3 regions of the Streptosporangium sp. OZ121 genome follow, and region 2 is predicted to be linked to each of the others. Evidence: riboswitches for the same ligand, from Rfam matches in the RefSeq annotation. Region 2 holds a riboswitch; each other region holds the start of a gene.
The links. Region 2 has a riboswitch for S-adenosylmethionine ahead of ACTOQ1_RS30215 (aminotransferase class V-fold PLP-dependent enzyme). Riboswitches for the same ligand answer to the same signal wherever they lie in the genome.
Positions count from the first base shown of each region.

Region 1: another riboswitch for S-adenosylmethionine. It lies ahead of ACTOQ1_RS32240 (hypothetical protein); the one in region 2 lies ahead of ACTOQ1_RS30215 (aminotransferase class V-fold PLP-dependent enzyme).
Region 3: another riboswitch for S-adenosylmethionine. It lies ahead of thrC (threonine synthase); the one in region 2 lies ahead of ACTOQ1_RS30215 (aminotransferase class V-fold PLP-dependent enzyme).

Region 1 covers NZ_JBPXMC010000024.1:101,978-106,643, reverse strand. Annotated here, with positions in the region: gene ACTOQ1_RS32250 (ABC transporter permease) at 1-248, shown strand, start outside; gene ACTOQ1_RS32245 (DUF402 domain-containing protein) at 319-840, opposite strand; SAM riboswitch class IV at 893-1,005, shown strand; gene ACTOQ1_RS32240 (hypothetical protein) at 1,045-1,305, shown strand; gene ACTOQ1_RS32235 (FAD/NAD(P)-binding protein) at 1,302-1,940, shown strand; gene ACTOQ1_RS32230 (MFS transporter) at 1,965-3,191, opposite strand; gene ACTOQ1_RS32225 (MarR family winged helix-turn-helix transcriptional regulator) at 3,320-3,958, shown strand; partial or broken gene galK (galactokinase) at 4,059-4,666, opposite strand, start outside.
Region 2 covers NZ_JBPXMC010000021.1:104,147-108,812, reverse strand. Annotated here, with positions in the region: gene ACTOQ1_RS30225 (acyltransferase family protein) at 1-246, opposite strand, end outside; gene ACTOQ1_RS30220 (NADH-quinone oxidoreductase subunit D) at 306-1,490, opposite strand; gene ACTOQ1_RS30215 (aminotransferase class V-fold PLP-dependent enzyme) at 1,508-2,833, opposite strand; SAM riboswitch class IV at 2,886-3,001, opposite strand; gene ACTOQ1_RS30210 (TerC family protein) at 3,236-4,093, shown strand; gene ACTOQ1_RS30205 (cytochrome P450) at 4,121-4,666, shown strand, end outside.
Region 3 covers NZ_JBPXMC010000052.1:27,222-31,887, reverse strand. Annotated here, with positions in the region: gene ACTOQ1_RS41900 (cold-shock protein) at 54-254, opposite strand; gene ACTOQ1_RS41895 (MoaD/ThiS family protein) at 602-877, opposite strand; gene thrC (threonine synthase) at 900-2,195, opposite strand; SAM riboswitch class I at 2,210-2,350, opposite strand; gene ACTOQ1_RS41885 (S1 family peptidase) at 2,617-4,194, opposite strand; gene ACTOQ1_RS41880 (RNA polymerase sigma factor) at 4,398-4,666, opposite strand, start outside.

The DNA of each region.
Region 1 (4,666 bases), on a different contig from region 2:
CCTTCACCTTCCTGGTGATGTTCCTGCCCTACCCGAGCAGCGCCTTCGTCCCGGTGCACACCATGCCCGCGTGGCTGCACGGGTTCGCGGAGAACCAGCCGGCCACGCCGATCATCGAGTCCGTACGCGGCCTGCTGCTCGACCGGCCCGTGGGGAGCGACCCGTGGAAGGCGCTGGCCTGGTGCGGCGGTTTCCTGCTGGTCTCGACGGTCCTCTCCGGCGGGATGTTCCGCCGCCGCGCCCGCTGAGGTCGCGGGGGCGCCGGGAGCGGTGGGGGTGGCGCCGCCCCCGGTACCCCCCGGTGCCCCCGCCCATGGTTCAGCCGACCAGGGTGAGCCAGCGCGGCGCGTCCCCGAAGGGGGCGGTGCGGGAGGTGACGGCCTCCATCAGCCAGGCGGCCGAGGCGCGGGCGTTCTCGACCACGTCGGGCGGGTAGGCGTACTTGACCTGGTGCTCCTCGAACTCGTCCTCGTCGTCCAGGAAGACCCGGCTCGGGCGGCCCTTCAGCAGGTTCCGGCGGGTCCGGATCACGTCGAGGTCCAGGTCGACCATGGTGACCTCGCCGTCTCTCCACTCCGGCACCGTGGAGACGTCGCAGTAGATCTCGTGCTTGTTCGGGGCGGCGTTGAAGGCGGCCGTCCACCAGGCGTCGCGGGGGAAGAGCATCACGAACGGATGCGGCCAGGCGACCGCGGGACCGTCGCCCTTGTGACCACTGGAGCCGGCCACGCAGCCCGTCCACACCCCGTGCTCGTCCTCGCCGAGGAGCAGGCCGCGGTGGTGCCAGTGCAGTGACCCGTCGTACTTGCGGTAGACCACGTTCACGCTCTCATAGGACATTCCACGACACTAAGGCTTGACAGAGATCTATGTATTTCCTACCCTATAAATAGGTTAAGAGCGTCAGTGAGAAGCCCCGGCCGGCTGACCGGCAACCCTCGCACCGCGGCGGGGTGCCCCCGGGGGAGACCTGGCGGCACGGTGGGCGTGCCGCAAGCGCGGACTCCCTCACCAGGGTCACCGAGACATGCCCGGGAGCGCCACATGTCGAAGACCAGCACACCGAACCACGCGAGCCCCGTCGGCCTCGACACCCACGGCCACCACCGGCCCGGTGGCAGGCCCGGCCCGCGTTGTCCCTTCCAGGGGCGGATCGGCACACCCGCCTTCCCCGCCGAGCCCGGGCGCCACCACCTCTACGTCGCGGCCGTCTGTCCGTACGCGCAGCGCGCGGCCGTGGTCGCCTTCCCGGTCGAGCCGTCGCACGCCGACCGGGACCGCCCGCGCCGCAGAGCCGCCGTATGAGCGCCGCGATCGCCGTCGTCGGCGCCGGGCCGACGGGCACCTGCCTGGTGGAGCGCATCTGCGCCAACGCCGCCGACCTGCTCGGCTGGCCGTCGCTGGACGTCCACGTGATCGACCCCCACCCGCCGGGCGGCGGGCGCGTCTGGCGCCACGACCAGCCGGACCTGCTCTGGATGAACTCCACCGCCGCCGACGTGACGCTCTTCACCGACGAGTCGGTGCGCTGCGAGGGACCGATCCGCCCCGGACCCACGCTGGCCGAGTGGCTCGGCTGCGACCCCGGCGGGTTCGCCTCCCGCCCGGCACAGAACGGCTACCTCTCCCACGTCTTCCGGCAGGCGGTGGCGACCGCCCCGCGCGGCGTCCGGGTGCACGTGCACGCCGCCCGCGCCGTCGACCTCGCCGAGGTCACGGCCTCCCGGTTCGCGGTGAACGGCCGGGACGCGCTCCGGTTCGGCACCCGTGACCGGCGGCGACTGCGCGGCCGGTTCGTGGGGCTGGTGTTCCAGGACGCGCTGACGTCGTTCGACCCGCTCCGTACCGTCGGCGACGAGATCGCCGAGGTGCTCGCCACCCACGACGTCGTACCCCGCGCCGCCCGGAGGGAGGGGCGTGGAGGAGGGGCACGTGGATGAGGTGTTCTTCCTGCCCCGGCACGACTACACCCGCGAGCTGCTCGGCGCGGTGCCCAAGCTGGTGCCGGCCGAGCCCTGACGGAGGCCACGGATGTCGGGCAGGGCCAGCACCCCCAGGCAGGAGATCGCCAGCAGCGCCGCCGCCCCGTACAGGGTGGGGGCCGTGCCCACCGCCCCGGCCAGCGGCCCGGCCAGCGCCATGCCGAGGGGGGTCAGCCCGAGGGAGAGCAGCCAGTCGTACGCGGACACCCGTGAGATCGCCTCGGCCGGGATGTGCTCCTGCACGGCGGTCTCCCACATGGGGGACATGAAGGCCAGGCCGCCGGTCATCAGCCCGTAGGCCACCGCGACGGTCGGTGCGGGCGCTTCGGCGGCGAGCAGGACCAGGGGCAGGGCGCCGAGCGTGAGCGCGACGTTGGCCACGACCAGAGGCCTTCGCGGCCTCGCCCGCAGTGCCAGCAGCGCGCCGCACAGGGCGCCGACCGTGCCGCCCTGCACGATCGTGCCCCAGGCGAGCTCGCCCCCGAGGGTCGTGACGGCGATCACGGGGCCGATCGTGATCAGGGCACAGCGGCTGAGGTTCCACATGGAGTGGCCGACGAGGTTCGTCCAGTACCACCGGTGGCGGCGCAGCTGGGCCCAGCCCTCGGCCAGCTGCCTGACGAACCGCTCGCGCGGCGCGGGCGGGATCGGCGCGAGCCGGAGCCGGCCCAGCAGCACCGCGCTGGCCGTGAACGTCGCGGCGTCCAGGAGCAGTGCCCAGCCGGGGCCGGCGGTCAGCGCGAGGGCGGTGGCGATCCCCGGGCCGAGCAGCATGGACCCGCGCTGGGCGATCGCCATGAGCGCGTTGGCCCGGGAAAGGTGCTCCGCCGCCACGGTGGCGGGCACCAGGCCGGTCGTGGCGGGCAGGAAGAACGCGGAACCGGCCCCCGAGACGGCGGCCAGCGCCGCCAGGTGGACGATGTCGACCGTGCCGGTGATCAGCTCGAGGCCCATGGCGGCGTGGGCGAGCCCGCGCACCACGTCGGCGCCGATCATCACGCGACGGCGCGGGAGCCGGTCGGCCCACACGCCGCCGGGCAGCATCAGCGCCACCGTGGCGATCGACTGGGCGGCCAGGACCACCCCGAGGTCGGTGGCCGAGCCGGTCGCGGTGACGATCGCCAGCGCGAGGGCCACGACGGTGATGGAGTCGCCGATGTGCGAGAGGGTCTGGCCGGTCCACAGCAGGCGGAAGCGAGGATCTCGCAAGGGGGCCCATAAACCGCGCGAAGGAGTCATGGATGGAAATTTACTACGAAAACATAATATATGCATCCGTATTAAAGGTGATGTGGCGTCGACGGCGATCCGGCGGAGGGCGGCGTTACCCTTTGGGCATGCCAGAGCCTGATTCCATCGACCGGCACATCGCGCACTGGTCCCGCGAGCTGTCCGACCTCGATCCGCAGGTCGAGGGGATCATCACGCGCATGCAGGCGCTCGCGCGGCTGCTCAAGCGGAACAAGGACGCCTGGCTGAGCGAGGGAGGGCTCAAGCCCTGGGAGTTCAACGTCCTCCACCATCTGGTCGCGGTCGGGCCGCCCTACCGGGCGACCCCTTCACAGCTGGCCGGGTGGCTCGACACCCACCCGGCCACGCTGACGAACCGGCTCGACCGGCTGGAGCAGGCCGGATACGTCGACCGCGTGCACGATCCGGGCGACCGCCGCCGCCTGCTCGTCGCGCTGACCCCCGCCGGGCGCGCTGTCTGGCAGGAGCGCATGGACCAGGGCGACCTCTCGGAGCGGGAGTTGCTCGGCCCGCTCGACCCCGGGGAGCGCGAGGTCCTCGACGATCTCCTGCGCCGGATGGTCCGGAACGCGGAGCGGGACGGCCCGCCGCTGATGCCCGACTGGCCGTCCGGGCCGGACCCGGCTCCGGGAGCGGATCCGGGTTCGGGGTCGAGGGCGGGGGTGGACTCGGCGGCGGGGCCGGGTTCCGGTGCGGACACGGGATCGAGCCGGCCTGCCGGGTGACCTCGGAAGTGGAGACGGCCGGTCGGGTGGCCTCGGAACCGGTTCCGAGGCCACCCGACCGGCCGTCGGATGATCCTGCGCGCGGGAGGAGGTGGGGCGGTCAGAGCAACCTGCGGGCTCCCGCGGCCGGGATCGCCGGGTAGATCTCCGGCGCGGCCCAGCCGCGCTCGGCGTAGGCCCCGGTCACCGACTCCCGTACGGACTCCACCCGGTCGTCGGCGACCAGCGCGATCGCCGACCCGCCGAACCCGCCCCCGGTCATCCGCGCCCCCCGTGCCCCGCCCCTGACCGCCGACTCCACGGCCACGTCCAACTCGGCGCAGGACACCTCGAACTGGTCGCGCAGCGACAGGTGGGAGGCGTTCAGCAGCGACCCGATCTCCCGCACCGCACCGGCTCGCAGCATCCCGATCACCGCCTCTACCCGGTGATTCTCCGTCACCACGTGCTGGGTGCGCCTGCGCTCGTCGCCGCTCAGCTGCGCCAGGGCGCCCGCCAGGTCCGTGACGTCGCGCAGCGCGTCGACGCCCAGGTGCTTGGCGGCGTTCTCGCAGTCTCTGCGACGGCGGGCGTACTGCCCGTCGGCGAGTTCGTGGTGCACCCCGGTGTTGATGATCAGCAACTGCAGGCCGTGACTCGCCAGGTCGAACGGGATGCTCCTGGTACCGAGGCTCCGGCAGTCCATGAACAGCGCCTTCCCCTCCTCGC
Region 2 (4,666 bases):
CAGCCAGTCGATGTACCGGTCCCGCCGTGGCCCGCCCTCGACCGGAGGGACCTCGGGCGGTACGGGCCCCGAGGTCGAGGTGGTCGTGGTGGTCGCGGCGGCGGGAGTCCCGGCGGTTCCGGTCGCGGCGGGCCCGGAGGCTCCCGGAACGGGAGCGGCGGGGGGTGCGGGGGACGCCGGGGGTGTGGGGAGCGCCGAGGGGGCGGGGGGAGTCGCCCTCTCCTGATCCTCACCGGGTTCGGTCATGCGGTTCCAACCGTGCCTTACTCGTCACTCGTCACTCGTCACTCGTCACTCGTCACTCGTCACTTGTCGATGTCGCCGACGACGAAGAACATCGAGCCCAGGATGGCCACCATGTCCGCGACCAGGTGGCCGGGGAGCATCTCGCGCAGCACCTGGACGTTGTTGAAGGAGGCCGAGCGGAGCTTCATCCGCCACGGCGTCTTCTCGCCGCGCGAGACCAGGTAGTAGCCGTTCAGGCCGAGCGGGCTCTCCGTCCAGGCGTAGGTGTGGCCCTCGGGAACCTTCAGCACCTTGGGCAGGCGCTGGTTGACCGGCCCCGGGGGCAGGTCGAGAAGCCGTTCCACGCAGGCGTCGGCCAGGTCGAGGGAGACCTTCACCTGTTCCAGCAGCACCTCGAAGCGGGCGTGGCAGTCTCCCGCCGACCGGGTGACGACCTTCACCGGCAGCTCGCCGTAGGCGAGGTACGGCTCGTCCCTGCGCAGGTCGACGTCGACGCCGGAGGCGCGGGCGATGGGGCCGCTCACGCCGTACTGCATGATCGTCTCGCGGTCGAGGACGCCGACCCCGCGCGTGCGGGCGAGGAAGATCTCGTTCCCGACGATCAGGTTCTCGATGTCGGGCAGCCGTCGCCGCACGTCGGCCACGGCCTGGGCGACCCGGCCCGTCCACCCCTCGGGGATCTCCTCCTTCAGGCCGCCGACCCGGTTGAACATGTAGTGCATGCGCCCGCCGGAGATCTCCTCCATCACGGCCTGGAGGGTCTCGCGCTCCCGGAACGCGTAGAAGACCGGGGTGATCGCGCCGAGTTCCAGCGGGTAGGAGCCGAGGAACATCAGGTGGCTGAGCACCCGGTTGAGCTCGGCCATCAGCGTGCGCGTCCAGACCGCCCTGACCGGCACCTCCATGCCGAGCATCCGTTCCACCGCGAGCACGACGCCCAGCTCGTTGGCGAACGCCGACAGCCAGTCGTGCCGGTTGGCCAGCACGATGATCTGCCGGTAGTCGCGCACCTCGAAGAGCTTCTCCGCGCCCCGGTGCATGTAGCCCACGATCGGCTCGGCCGAGCTGATCCGTTCCCCGTCCAGGGTGAGCCGCAGCCGCAGCACGCCGTGCGTGGACGGGTGCTGCGGGCCGATGTTGAGGATCATGTCCTCGGTCGCGAGCTCCTTGCCGTGCGCCCCCCGCACGGCCTCGGCCCCCGCCCCCATTCCCACGCTCAGCTCGCGGGGCGCGCCTTCAGTCATAGGGCCATGCTGTCACGTCAGCCGCGCGAGGCAAGATCCCGCAGGGCGTCGATCAACCGGTCGACGTGCTCGGAGGTGGTACCGATGCCGATGGAGGCGCGGACGGCGGAGGCGGTGACGTCGTCGCAGCCGCCGTCCTTGGCGCCCAGCAGGTGCCGTACGAAGGGGTGGGCGCAGAACTTGCCGTCGCGGACGCCGATGCCGTAGTCGCCGGACAGGACCTCGGCGACCTCGCGGGCGGTGAAGCCGTCCACCACGAAGGAGACGATGCCGACGCGCGGGTGGTCCGGGCCCCACAGGGACAGCTCGTGCACGCCGGGGACGGAGGCGAGACCCGCGCGCAGGCGCTCGAGGAGGTGCTCCTCCTCGCGGACCAGCGGGGTCCAGCCGGTGGCGGTCAGGGCGTCGCAGGCCGCGGCGAGCGCGACGGCGCCCAGCACGTTCGGGGTTCCCGCCTCGTGCCGGGCCTCGGGGTCGTCGTGCCACTCGGTGCCGTCGTCGTTCACGGCCTTCACCGCGCCGCCGCCCCGCAGGTACGGCTCGGCCTCGGCCAGCCAGTCGGAACGGCCGATCAGCGCGCCGGTGCCGAACGGCGCGTAGAGCTTGTGGCCGGAGAAGACCACGTAGTCCAGGTCGAGCGCCGTCAGGTTGAGGCGGCGGTGCGGGACGAGCTGCGCGGCGTCGACGAGGACGCGGGCCCCGTGGCGGTGGGCGATGTGGGCCAGCGCGGCGATCGGCCAGAGCTCCCCGGTGACGTTGGAGGCGGCGGTCACGACCAGCAGCTTGGGGCCGTCGATCGAGGCGAGGGCGTCGTCGGCGGCGCGGACGGCCTCGCCGGGGAAGGCGGGGGCCGCCAGCCGCACGACCCGCTCCCAGGGCAGCAGCGAGGCGTGGTGCTCGGTGTCGAAGACCACGGCGGTGGTGCCCTCGGGCAGGCTGCGGGCCAGCAGGTTGGTCGCGTCCGTGGTGTTGCGGGTGAAGATCACCGAGTCGTCGGGACGGGCGCCGACGAAGGCGCGCACCGTGTGCCTGGCCTGCTCGTAGCGGGCCGTGGTCAGCTGGGACGCGTACCCGGCGCCGCGGTGGACGCTGGAGTAGGCCGGGAGCGCGGCGGCGACGGCGGCGCTGACCGGCTCCAGACAGGGGGCGCTCGCGGCGTAGTCGAGGTTGGCGTAGCGGACGAGCCTGCCGCCCCTGACCGGGACCTCCAGGTCCGAGCCGAGCACGGCCGGGATCGGGCGGTCACCGGACGCGTAGGTCTCGGGGACGGTCACCGGAGCGGCGGCGGTGGCCGGGACGACGGGGGCGGGGCTCGCGGGGGTGAAGATCGTCAGGGTGGACATGCCAGGGCTCCTTCGAGGTCATCGGACCCCAACCCATGACACAGGTGCCTGGAGCCCGCGCTTGCCCGGCACACCTCGTGCCGGACCAGGTCCTCACCCGGGGCACCCCGCCGCGGACGCGAGGGTTGCCGGCCAGCGAGCCGGGGCTTGTCACTGGCACTCATGACCTACGGGGGAACTATAACCGACACCTCGCGGTGCCCCGCAAGTCCGAAACGTGATCAACCCGATATCGGAGCCGGAGCGGGCGTCCTCGGGAACGCCCGGCGGATTTGACAGCGAAGCGTGATGAGGGGGAAGGAACTCCCGGCGTTCCCCGGTCGTCCAGGCAGTCAGTCGAAGAAGCACTCGGGCAGCTGGGCCGGCGGTGCGTTCGGGCGCCGGCCGACGAAGGAGGAAGCAATGGACTGGGTGACCAGCCCGGAGATATGGATAGGGTTCTTCACCCTTGTCGCCCTGGAGATCGTCCTGGGAATCGACAACATCATCTTCATCTCGATCCTGGTGGGCAAGCTCCCGCCCGAGCAGCGCGACAAGGCCCGCAAGCTCGGCCTCGCCGTCGCCCTGCTCAGCCGCCTCCTGCTGCTGCTGGCGTTGTCGTGGGTGGTGAGGCTCACCGAACCGATGTTCGAGGTCTTCGGGCAGGGGATATCGGGGCGCGATCTGATCCTGATACTCGGCGGCCTGTTCCTGCTGGGCAAGAGCGTCCACGAGATGCACGGCAGCCTGGAGGGAGAGGCCCACCACTCCGAGGGCAAGGTCGCCTCCTCCTTCACCTCGGTGATCATCCAGATCATGATCCTCGACGTCGTCTTCTCGCTCGACTCGGTGATCACCGCGGTCGGCATGGTCGACGAGCTGGGCGTCATGGTCGCGGCCGTCATCGTCTCGGTCATCGTGATGCTGGTCGCCTCCGGGCCGATCAGCCGCTTCGTGGACCGGCACCCGAGCATCAAGATGCTCGCCCTGTCCTTCCTGGTGCTGGTCGGCGTCGTGCTCATCGCCGAGGGGTTCGAGCAGCACATCTCGAAGGGCTACATCTACTTCGCGATGGCGTTCTCGCTGCTGGTGGAGCTGCTGAACATCCGGATGCGCGGCAAGGCGGGGCGGAAGCCGGTCGAGCTGCGTTCCCGCTACGAGGCCGACGGCGAGGCCGGCCCGGAGACGCCGGAGGGCACGGAGGCCCCGGTGGGCGCGGAGACCCCGGCGGGCCGGGCGGACGAGCCGGTCGAGAGGGGGAAGCCGGACGAGCAGACCTGATCCTGGACCGGGGATTACGATGCTTACGTGCGCTTTGATCCCTGGAATCCGGAATTCGTCGCCCACCCCTATGACGTCTACGACGAGCTGAGGCGGGAGCGGCCGGTCAGCTTCTTCGAACCGACCGGCCAGTGGCTGGTGGCCAGGCACGCCGACGTCAACGCGCTGCTGCGAGACCGCAGGCTCGGCCGCTCCTACCTGCACGTGGCCTCGCACCAGGAGTTCGGCAGGCCGGACGACCCAGAGTTCCAGGACCCGTTCTGGCGGGTGATCAGGGCGGGAATGCTCGATGTCGAGCCGCCGGTGCACACCAGGCTCCGGCGGCTGGTGTCGAAGGCGTTCACCCCCCGCATGGTCGAGGCGCTCCGCCCCAAGGTCGCCCGGATGGCAGGGGAACTGGTGGACGACTTCGTCGAGCGCGGCGGCGGAGACCTGATCGCCGAGGTCGCCGAGCCGCTCCCGGTCACCGTGATCGCCGAGATGCTGGGCGTCCCCGAGGCCGACCGGCACCTGCTGCGGCCCTGGTCGGCCGACATCTGCGGCATGTACGAGCTCCAGCCGTCGGTCGAGGCC
Region 3 (4,666 bases), on a different contig from region 2:
GCGATACCGCGGGATCCACCGGCTCTTCCCTGCGAATTCACGAAACGGCTACGTCAGACCGCCCGGACGGACTCCGCCTGGGGACCCTTCTGACCCTGGGTGATCTCGAACTCGACCCGCTGGCCCTGCTCGAGGGCACGGTAGCCGTCCATCATGATCGCGGAGTAATGGACGAACACATCCTTACCACCGTCTACCGCGATGAAGCCGTAGCCCTTGTCCGCGTTGAACCATTTGACGGTGCCCTGCGCCACTTGCGACTCCTCTTACTGGTCTTAAGGACGACGCCCATTCCTCTCGCGAAGTCCTCAATCGCCGGGACGGACTTCGCCACGTCGATCGTTCCGACCATACCTGTGGGAAGCGGTAGGGCAACAGAGTCAAGCACCAAACTACCGCTTTACGAGAGCTTTTAGTACGAGAACAGAGTTTCACTATCACTATTAGTTAGTTAAGGGTTACATGACCCATCTAAGTCCCTGAATATGAGCTTGCGTCATAAAACGCGGCACCCGCCCGGCCGGAGCCGGGCGGGTGCCGTGGAGTCGCGGGCGCCCTGGGGGCGGCGCGGGGCGGTCAGCGCCGCGTCAGGGCGGGAGGATCAGCCTCCGGCCACCGCCGGGATGATGGAGACCTGGACGCCGGAGGGCGTGGCCGTGTCGAGGTTGTCGACAAAACGGACGTCCTCATCCCCGACATAGACGTTGACAAAACGTCGGATCTTTCCCGATTCATCAAGAATCCGGGCGCCGATCCCCGGGAAGTCCGCGTCGAGCTTCTGAAGAACATCGCGGAGGGTCTCACCCTCTCCGTTCACCTCGGCGGCACCATCGGTGTAAGTCCGGAGAATCGTCGGAATCCGCACAGAAACGCTCATAATTCAGTACCTTTCACGATTTCTAGGCGATAGCCGCACGGAATGCGTCAAGAGAAGGCCGAATCACCGCGGTCGGGCGCGCCTCCGCGGCCACCGCGTCAAGGGTCTTGAGACCGTCGCCGGTGTTGAGCACCACGGTCTCGGCGTCGGGGTCGAGCGTGCCCGAGGCGACCAGCTTGCGCAGCACCCCGACGACGACGCCTCCGGCGGTCTCGGCGAAGATGCCCTCGGTCCTGGCCAGCAGCCGGATCGCGTCGACGATCTCGGCGTCGGTGACGTCCTCGACCGCGCCGCCGGTGCGGCGGGCGATGTCCAGGACGTACGGGCCGTCGGCCGGGTTGCCGATCGCCAGCGACTTGGCGATCGTGTCCGGCTTGACCGGGCGGATCACGTCGTGGCCCGCCTTGTAGGCGGCGGAGACCGGGGAGCACCCCTCGGCCTGGGCCGCGAAGATCTTGTACGGCCTGTCCTCGACCAGGCCGAGCGCGATCAGCTCCTTGAAGCCCTTGTCGACCTTCGTGAGCTGCGAACCCGACGCGACCGGGATGACGATCTGGTCGGGGATGCGCCAGCCGAGCTGCTCGGCGATCTCGTAGGCCAGGGTCTTGGACCCCTCCGCGTAGTACGGCCGGAGGTTGACGTTGACGAAGCCCCACTGGTCGCCCAGCTCGTCGCCGATGAGCTCGGAGCAGAAGCGGTTCACGTCGTCGTACGTGCCCTCGATGCCGATGAGCCTGCCGCCGTACACGGAGGCCATGACGATCTTGGCCTGTTCCAGGTCGGAGGGGATGAACACGCAGGCGTCCAGCCCGGCCCGCGCGGCGGCGGCGGTCACGGCGCCGGCCAGGTTGCCGGTGGAGGAGCAGGAGAGGGTGTGGAAACCGAAGTTGCGGGCGGCCTCGACGGCGATGGCCACCACGCGGTCCTTGAAGGAGTGCGTGGGGTTGCCGGAGTCGTCCTTCACGTGCAGGGAGCGGATGCCCAGCTCGCGGGCGAGATTGCCGGCGTTGACGAGCTTGGTCCAGCCGGGCGCCATGTTGGGCTTGGCCGCCACGTCGTCGGGGACGGGCAGCAGCGAGCGGTAGCGCCAGATGTTGGTCGGCCCCTCGGCGATGCGCTCCCGGGTCACACGCCCGAAGTCGTACGCGATCTCAAGGGGCCCGAAACACTCGTTACAGGCGAAGCTGGGGCCGAGGTCGTAGCGGGCACCGCACTCCCGGCAGGACAGGGCGACGGCGGGGCCGAAGCGCCGGTCTCGCGCGTCGCCGGCACGACCGGAGGAGGTGGCGGTGTTGTTCTCAGTGGTTGCGAGCGCCATGAAGCGAGGCCTTTCCCTCATCTTCGTCTGGACCACCCTGGTCACAGACCGGAATTGGCACCTGTCCCGGCCGACCTCGTTCAGATCACGAGTCTTGAACCGGGATGGTTGCCGGGGCTTCGCAGGGCCGGTCCCTCCACCCCTCTGGATGAGCAAATATTCAGTTGGAAACCTGACACACAGGTCTTGAGCACTCTACCCCGCCCCACCGCCCTCCTGACTCCTTGTCTCACTGTGCGAGACATGGCGTGTTATCCAGCGGACGACCGGACCCGGGCCGCCGGTCGCGAGGCACCCGGCACGCGTCCCGGACGGCAGGCGGGGCCCCCGCCGGACCCGCGATCCTCGGTGATCGCGGGTCCGGCGGGGGCCCCGTCCCCTTCCGGTCATCGCCGCCGGAGGCGACCCGCCGGAGCGGTCATCACCTCCCGAGGCGACCCGCCGGAGCGGTCACGGCACTCGGCACCCGGAACCCCAGGGTGTAGGGGCCGGAGCCGGCCGCGCTGAACACCCGGTAGCGGTAGTAGCCGGGCGTGCCGGTGTAGGAGATCCTCTCGTCGGGACCCGCGCTGTCGGAGGTGGCGACGACCGCCCAGTTCCTGCCGTTCCACTTCTGCAGGTAAAGGTCGAAGTCGGTGCCGTCGGCGCCGTCCAGGCAGGCGGTCTGGAGACCTCCGACGGTCAGCCTGTAGTACAGGCCCCTCGGCTGGTAGGCGGACCGGCCGGCGGCCAGGGTGCCGGTGTAGGTGTTCGGGAAGCCGGTGCAGGTGCCCGTGACCGGCGGCGGCGGATTGCCCGCGGTGGTCCTCAGGCTCAGGCCGTAGGCGGTGAGGATCTCGCCGACCGGCTGGAAGTAGGTGGTGCCGCCCTGGCTGCAGTCGCCGGTGCCGCCGGAGGTGACGCCCTGGGCCTGGTCGATGGAGATGAACGAGCCGCCGGAGTCTCCGGGTTCGGCGCAGACGTTGGTGCGGGTCAGCCCGAAGACGGTGCCCTGGGGGTAGGTGACGCTGGCGTCGTGCTGCTGGATGAGGCCGCAGTGCCAGTCGGTGGTGGAGCCGGACCGGCAGACCGAGGCCCCCTCGACGGCGACCCGGGCGCCGGCGACGGGCACGGTGCCGCCCGCGCCGTTGTCCACCGTCGGGGTGGCGGTCCAGTCGCTGTTGGTCGCGACCCAGGAGTAGTCGCTGCCCGGGAAGACCGATCCCTGGAAGGTGCCCTGGGCGACGCGGTTGAAGCCGGTGGTGGCGGCGCCGGTCCTGCCGCAGTGACCCGCGCTGACGAAACCCTGCTGGGTGCCCTTGAGCACGGAGAAGCCGATCGAGCAGCGGCTGGTGACGCCGATGTAGTAGGCGTTGCCGCCCACCAGGTCGTTCAGGGTCAGGGGAACCTCGGTGCTGGGCAGCACGACCACCGCCTCCTCGTCCACCCCCGCGCTCTCGACGAAGTTCTGGGCGTCATCAGGTTTCGGGGAGAGGACGACCACCTTGTTCCTCTTCACGTCGACGAAGCGCGCGCTCGACACGAGCGGCCGCGGGGGCAGGGCTTCGTCGATCTTCTGCTTGGTCACGGTGAGCTCCGCCAGCGACCTGGGGACGACCTCGGCCTGGGCTCCCGCGTCGAGGATCGTGGGGATGTCGGCGGCACTGGTGGTGGCCGCCACCAGGGTGTGCGCGGTGCTTCCCCTGAGCCAAACACCGCCGAAACGGGGGCCGAGCCTTCTGCTCAGCTGTATCGCGACCGGGCTCAGGCGGGCCTCGTTGAGCAGCCGGGCCTGGGCCTGGGCCGGGGTCAGGCCGAGATCGCGCTCGAGCGCCTCCAGCATGTTCGGCGGCGGTTTCAGCGCGGCCGACACGGCCGACACGGCCGTGGTGGCGGACGGGGCGGCGGGCATGGCCGGAGCACCCGCCGCCCGGCGTTCGGCGCCGGCCGGTACGGCGGCCAGGGCAAGTGCGGTGGCCGCCAGGACGCATGTCGTGGAAACAGTGTGTCTGCGGAACATGTGGTCTCTCCTCGACCTCGGCTTGCACAGGGTGAGGGGAGATCGCCACATGTCACCGATTGATCACGCGACGTGGGCAACGCCACCCTAAATCAGGTGAGGCCGCCGGAGCCGCACGCCACGCGGAAGGCGCTCTTCGACGGTTCCCACCGGCCGGGCACCCCGGCGGACAACCCGTCAGAGGCCGGAGACCGGGCGGTGGTTCAGAAGCCGTAGGCGTCGCCCAGGGCGCCCTGGACGTACTTGCGCGCCTGGTGGATGCGTGACTTGGCGGTGCCCAGCGGGATGCGGAGCTGCTCGGCCACCTCGTTGTAGTCGAGCTGGCAGATGTCGCGCAGCACCAGCGCCTGGGCCAGCTCCGGCTTCTCGGCCTCCAGCGCCTCCATCGCGTCGAGCAGGTCCAGCCGGGACCCGGCGATCACGCTCACCCGGGCCACGTCCGGCTTCTGCAGCGGCAGCTCGTCGGAGCTCT